DNA from 2 places in the Cellulosimicrobium sp. PMB13 genome. Region 2 is predicted to be linked to the other one. Evidence: predicted binding sites of a transcription regulator. Region 2 holds the regulator's gene; the other holds the start of a gene.
What was found. Region 2 encodes HrcA, which represses chaperone genes, less so after heat shock. Its sites were predicted from a motif close to TTNGCACTCGNNNNNNNCGAGTGCNAA; they were not measured.
Positions count from the first base shown of each region.

Region 1: a site for HrcA is predicted at 1,298-1,324, ahead of V5D56_RS03265 (Hsp20/alpha crystallin family protein). Genes of this name have one in related genera too.

Region 1 covers NZ_CP145910.1:678,451-681,849, forward strand. Annotated here, with positions in the region: gene V5D56_RS03250 (iron-containing redox enzyme family protein) at 1-58, shown strand, start outside; gene V5D56_RS03255 (glycosyltransferase) at 45-1,055, shown strand; gene V5D56_RS03260 (CDGSH iron-sulfur domain-containing protein) at 1,052-1,267, shown strand; gene V5D56_RS03265 (Hsp20/alpha crystallin family protein) at 1,418-1,843, shown strand; gene V5D56_RS03270 (aldehyde dehydrogenase family protein) at 1,965-3,399, opposite strand, start outside.
Region 2 covers NZ_CP145910.1:3,605,033-3,608,431, reverse strand. Annotated here, with positions in the region: gene V5D56_RS16255 (MFS transporter) at 1-682, shown strand, start outside; gene hrcA (heat-inducible transcriptional repressor HrcA) at 777-1,793, shown strand; gene dnaJ (molecular chaperone DnaJ) at 1,897-3,021, shown strand; gene V5D56_RS16240 (16S rRNA (uracil(1498)-N(3))-methyltransferase) at 3,048-3,399, shown strand, end outside.

The DNA of each region.
Region 1 (3,399 bases), 1.6 Mb from region 2:
CACGCCGCTCGCGACGGAGCCCCGACAGCCCCGGGAGGCCGTGCGTGCCCAGGGGTGACGCGGTGTACCTCCTCCCGATCCGGCGCTCCGCGGTGGACGAGGGCGAGCTCGCGGAGCTGTCCTCCTACCTGCTCCGCCTCGCGCCCGAGCTGCCGGTCGTCGTCGCCGACGGCTCGCCCCCGGACGTCCGGGCTCGGCACGCGGCATCGTGGGCAGGTTCGGCGCGGCTGGTGGCCGTCCCGCCGGCCCCGCCCGGCACCAACGGGAAGGTCGTCGGGGTCCTGGCCGGGCTCGCCGCGACCGCCCAGCCGCGCGTCGTCGTCGCGGACGACGACGTCCGGTGGGACGGCCCGTCGCTGGACCGCGCGCTCCGGCTGCTCGACGAGGTGGACCTGGTCGTGCCGCAGAACGTGTTCGACCCCGCTCCGTGGCACGCGCGCTGGGACACGGCCCGGTCGCTCGTCAACCGGGCGCTCGGCCACGACTACTCCGGCACGGTGGTGCTGCGGCGCGACGCGGTCGGCCCCGAGGGCTACGACGCCGGGGTGCTGTTCGAGAACCTGGAGCTCGAGCGCACCGTGGTCGCGCGCGGGGGACGCGTGGTGCACGCGCTCGACCTCGTGGTCCCCCGCCGCCCGCCGGACGCGCGCCGTTTCGCCGAGCAGCGGGTGCGCCAGGCCTACGACTCGCTCGCGCAGCCCGCGCGCCTCGCCGTCGAGCTCGCCGTGGCACCGGTGCTGGTCGGTGGCGTGCTCGTCGGCGTCGGCAGCCGGGGCCGCACCCGGTCCGCGGGGTGGGGCGCCGTCCTCATGCTGGTGACGGCCGCCGTCGTGCTCGCGGAGGCGGGCCGACGACGCGCGGGCGGGACGGCCGTCTTCTCCGCCACCGCCGCGCTGTGGGCGCCCGCATGGGTCGTCGAGCGCGCGCTGTGCGCGTGGCTCGCGCTCGGGTGGTGGGCGCTCGGCGGCGTCCCCTACTCGGGGACACGGCTGCGCCGCGCGGCGCACCCGGTCCGCGCACTCCGCCCGGCGGCTCCCGAGCGGGGTGCCTCGTGACGCGCCCCGAGCAGGACGACGTCACGGTCACCGCGTGCCCGGACGGGCCCCTGCTCGTGCGCGGCCCCGCGCGCCTCGTGGACGGCGACGGGCAGGAGATCGAGCGGAACCGGGCGACCGTCGCGCTGTGCCGGTGCGGCGGCACGGCGATCCCTCCGTGGTGCGACGGGACGCACAAGGTCAACGGGTACCGCAGCGGCGATCCCGCCTGACGAGCTCCCGAAAAACCCCGGCGACACCTCTTGGCACTCGGCACCCACGAGTGCTAATAGTGGTGCTGTAGCCAGGTGACGCCGGAGGGCCCGGCGCACTGATCGCGGTCGAGGTCGCGGTGCGCGGCCTCGTCGAGGAGGTGATGCGCGATGGCTACCTACTGGGACCCGTTCCAGGAGATGGACCGTCTGTTCGGTTCGCTCGCCCTGAGCTCGCGGAACGCCCCCGCGATGCCGATGGACCTGTTCCGCGAGGGTGACCACTACGTCCTCGCCGTGGACCTGCCCGGCATCGACCCCGGCAGCATCGACGTCTCGTGCGAGGACCGGACGCTGACGATCCGCGCCGAGCGGACGCCCCGTTCGGCCGAGGGCCAGTGGCTGCTGCGCGAGCGCTCGACCGGCACCGTCGCACGGCAGGTCACGCTGGGCCGCGGGCTCGCGCTCGACCAGATCGGCGCGTCGTACGCCGACGGCGTCCTGACCCTCACCATCCCGGTGTCGGAGGAGGCGAAGCCGCGCCGCATCGAGGTGAGCCACTCCGCCACCCCGACGGCGATCGAGGCCAGCAGCTGACGCCTCAGTCCGTCGAAGTCACCTGCCGAACCCCGGGTTACGCGGTCATCAGCCCGGTGAGAGCCGCACAACCCGGGGTTCGACACCCGGGGTTCGGCCGGGCCGGGCCGCCCGGCACGACTCAGGCGAGTCCTTCGAGGTGGATCGCCTTGCGGACGGTGAGCTCGTCGAGCAGGTCCGGCCCGTACCCGGCACCGCCGCCGCTCCCCCGGCGGGGGTCCGCGGACCCGCCCGGTGCGCCGCCGAACACGGCGTTGATCTTCACCGTCCCGACGTCGAGGGCGTCGGCCGCGCGCAGGGCGTGGTCGAGCGACGGCGTGAGCACGGTCGCCGCGAGCCCGTACGCCGACGCCGACGCCCGGCGCAGCCCTTCCTCGAAGTCCGCGACCCGCACGACCGGCACCACCGGGCCGAACGTCTCCTCGGTGAGGAGGGCGACGTCGTCGGGGCAGCGGTCGAGCACCGTGGGCGCGTAGAACGACCCGGGCCGGTCGAGCCGGTCGGCGCCGGTCACCACCTCGGCGCCCGCAGCGACCGCGCCGCGCACGTGCTCCTCGACGACGGCGAGCTGGTCCTCGTCGACGAGCGGCCCCATCGTCGTCGCGTCGTCGCCCGGGTCGCCGACGCGCAGGTCCTGCGCGATGCGCGCGAGCTCCGCGACGACGGCGTCCGCGACGTCCTCCACGACGTACGCGCGCTCGACCGCCGTGCAGAGCTGGCCCCCGTTGGTGAACGCGCCCGTCGCGATCTGCCGGGCCGCGAGCGCCGGGTCGACCCCGGCGTCCACCACGATCGGGTCCTTCCCGCCGTTCTCCAGCAGGACCTTCGCGCCGCGCGCCCCCGCGGTGGCGGCGATCCGGCGTCCCGCTGCCGTGGAGCCGACGTGCGCGACGAGCGCCACGTCGTCGTGCGCGACGATCGCCTCGCCCGTCGCACCGTCGCCGCTGACGACGCGCAGCACGTCGGCCGGCAGGGCGCTCGCCACGAGCTCCGCGAGCCGCACGCCCGGGGCGTCGCTGCGCTCCGACGGCTTGTGGACGACGACGTTGCCCGTGACCAGCGCCGCGGCGATCAGCCCCGCGGCGGCCGGGTACGGGTCGTTCCACGGCGTGATCACGGCGACGACGCCGCGCGGCTCGCGGCGCACGACGTCGAGCGCCGCCGGGTCCCCGGCGAGCACGCGGCCCGCGCGCCCCAGCCCGGCGACCGCCGCCTCCTCGAACAGCTCGGCGGCGACCTCGGCCGACGCGCGCGCCTCGTTCTCGAGGCGCCCGGTCGTCGCGCGCAGGAGCGCGCCGAGCTCGTCGGCGGCCTCGCGGACCGCGCGCGCGGCCTCGCGCAGCGCACCGGCTCTCTCGCCGGGGGGCGTCGCGCGCCACGCGGGCCACGCGGCGGCGGCGGCGCGCACCGCCGCGTCGACCTCGTCCGGCCCGGCGCACCGCACCGGCGTCCCCGGCCGCCCGGTCGTCGGGTCCGAGCGCTCGAGCCGCCGCGGGCCCGACGGCGCGGTGGTCGGCTCGTCGGTCCGCCCGGCGGTCGGCTGGTCGGCCGGTTCG
Region 2 (3,399 bases):
GTACCAGCGACGCACCGGCGCCGCGGTGCTCGACCCGGACGTGCTCGGTCTCGCGTCGTTCCGCAACGGTGCGCTGCTCGGCATGGCGTACTTCGCCGGGTTCACGGGGATCTTCCTCGTCGTCACGCTCTACCTGCAGGACGAGGTCGGGTACACGCCCCTGCAGGCGGGCCTGGTCGGCATGCCGTTCGCGGCGGCCTCGGGCGTGTCGGCGTGGCTGGCCGGCCGTGCAGTCGCGCGGCTCGGCCGTCGGCTGGTCGTGCTGGGGCTGCTGCTCGTCCTGGCCGGCATGGTCACCGCGGACACCCTCGTGCGCACGCTCGGTGACGAGCCCGCCGTGATCGGTTGGGCGCTCGCGGGCGCCCTGGCTGTCGCGGGGACGGGCAGCGGCATGGTCATCGCGCCCAACCAGACGCTCGCGCTCGCCGAGGTCCCCGTCGCGAGCGGAGGTGTGGCCGGCAGCATGATCCAGGTCGGGCAGCGCATCGGGTCCGCCGTCGGCATCTCGGTGATCCTCTCGGTGTACTACGGCGGCCTGGCCGCCGGGACGGACGCCGCCCGGGCGACGGGGCGCGCGATGCTCGTCACCATCGGCCTCGTGGCGCTCGCTCTGGTCGTCGGTCTGGTCGACCTGCGTTCGCGTCGAGCGGAGGCCGCCCCGACCCGCGCGTCGGCCGCGTAGGATTAGCACTCGACGGACGAGAGTGCCGACGTCCCGGGCCCGGACCGGGCGGCGGTGCGCGGTACGCAGGCACGTGGGTGCGCAGGAGGTGGACGTGAGCGAGGAACGCCGGCTGGAGGTCCTGCGGGCGATCGTCGAGGACTACGTCCTGACGCGCGAGCCCGTGGGGTCGCGCGTGCTCACGGAGCGCCACGGTCTCGGCGTGTCGCCGGCCACGATCCGCAACGACATGGCCGCCCTCGAGGACGCCGGGTACATCGCGCAACCGCACACGTCGGCGGGCCGCATCCCGACGGACAAGGGCTACCGGCTCTTCGTCGACCGGCTCTCGGGCGTCAAGCCGCTCTCCGCGCCGGAGAAGCGCGCGATCGAGACGTTCCTGTCCGAGGGCGTCGACCTCGACGACGTCATCGCACGCGCCGGGCGTCTGCTCGCGCAGCTCACTGGCCAGGTCGCCGTCGTGCAGTACCCGTCGCTGCGCCGCTCCGGGCTGCGGCACCTCGAGCTCGTCCCCGTGGGGCAGGACCGCCTGCTCGTCGTCATCATCACCGACACCGGGCGCGTCGAGCAGCGCACGCTCGAGGTCGCGAGCGTCCCGGACGAGGGCACGCTCGCCGAGGCCCGCGCACGGCTCAACGCCGCCGCTGCCGGCAAGCGGCTCGCCGACCTCATCCCGGGCCTCGCGGAGGTCGCCGAGACCTTCCACCCCGACGACGCGCCGCTCGTGCGGGCGGTCGGCGAGCTCGTCGCGCAGACGCTCGCCGAGGAGAGCGAGGAGCGGCTCGTCCTCGCCGGGACGGCGAACCTCGCGCGTGCGGGCATGCGGTTCGAGCACGCGCTGCGCCCCGTGCTCGAGGCCCTCGAGGAGCAGGTCGTGCTCCTCGGTCTCCTCACCGAGATGGCCGCCGAGTCGGGCGTCAACATCCGGATCGGCCACGAGAACCGGCTCGAGGGGCTCGTGGAGACGTCCGTCGTGACGACGGGCTACGGTAACGACGGGGACACGGTCGCCCTGGTCGGCTCCATCGGTCCCACGCGCATGGACTATCCCGGGACGATCGCCGCGGTCCGCGCGGTCGCCCGGTACCTGTCGCGGGCGCTCGGCACGTGACCGGCCGCCCACCGACGACCACCGACGACCGGTCGACGACCGTCGGCGACCATCGAACCTGCCGGGCACGGCTCCGGCGCCCGGCACCAGCAGAGAGTGACGTGTGAGCGACTACTACGAGATCCTCGGCGTGGCCCGCGACGCCAGCCCGGACCAGATCAAGAAGGCCTACCGCAAGCTCGCCCGCGAGCTGCACCCGGACGTCGCGGGGGAGGAGTCGGGCGACCGGTTCAAGGACGTCGCGCGCGCCTACGAGGTGCTGTCGAACCCCGAGAAGCGCCAGCAGTACGACCTCGGCGTGGACCCGACCGCTCCCGGCGGCGGGGCCGGTGGCCCGATGGGCGGGGGCTTCGGCTTCCAGGACATCTTCGAGACGTTCTTCGGTGGCGGTCAGGCGCAGCAGGGCCCGATCCCGCGCGCGCGCCGCGGCCAGGACGCGCTCGTCCGCCTCGACATCGACCTCGCGGAAGCGACGTTCGGTGCCAAGCGCGAGCTCCAGGTCGACACCGCCGTCGTGTGCGGCACGTGCGGCGGCTCGTGCTGCCGCCCGGGCACCTCGCCGCGCACGTGCGACGTGTGCCACGGCCGCGGCACGGTCCAGCGCGTCGCGCGGTCGTTCCTCGGTCAGGTCATGACGAGCGCCCCGTGCGCCGCGTGCCAGGGCTTCGGCACCGTGATCCCGGAGCCGTGCGCGGAGTGCTCGGGAGAGGGCCGCGTCCGCAGCCGCCGCACGATCAGCATCAACGTGCCCGCCGGCGTCGACACCGGGACGCGCATCAAGCTCACGTCGCAGGGCGAGGTCGGCCCCGCCGGCGGTCCGGCCGGCGACCTGTACGTCGAGATCCGCGAGCGCAACCACGACACGTTCGTGCGTCGCGGCGACGACCTGCACTGCACGCTCCAGGTCCCCATGACGGCGGCCGCGCTCGGCACCGTGCTCGAGCTCGAGACGCTCGACGGCGCGCAGGAGATCGACCTGCGACCCGGCACGCAGCCGGGCCAGATCGTCACCCTGAAGAACCTGGGCGTCGGGCACCTGCACGGCGCGGGTCGCGGCGACCTCAACGTGCACATCGAGGTCCAGGTCCCGACGGCGCTGGACGAGGAGCAGGAGCAGCTCCTGCGCTCGCTCGCGACGCTGCGGGGCGAGGAACGTCCCGACCCGCGTCTGTCGGCCGCGCACCCCGGTGTCTTCTCGCGCCTGCGCGACAAGCTCTCCGGACGCTGAGGGATGCGCGTGAGCGAGCAGCGCCCGTGAGCGCCCCCGTCTTCCTCGCCGAGACCGGCATCGACCGCGTCGCCCCCGGCGACCGGTACGTCCTCGACGGCGCGGAAGGGCGCCACGCGGGCGTCGTGCAGCGCAAGGCGCGCGGGGAGCGGGTCGACGTCGTCGACGGCGACGGCGTGCGCCTGCGCTGCGTCGTCGAGGACGCCGACGCGGGCACGGTGACGCTGCTCGTCCAGGAGGTGGACCGCGAGCCCGCGCCGGACGTCGTGGTGACGCTCGTGCAGGCGCTCGCCAAGGGCGACCGGGACGAGATGGCGATCGAGGCGGCGACCGAGGTCGGCGTCGACGCCGTCGTCCCGTGGCAGGCGGAGCGCTCGG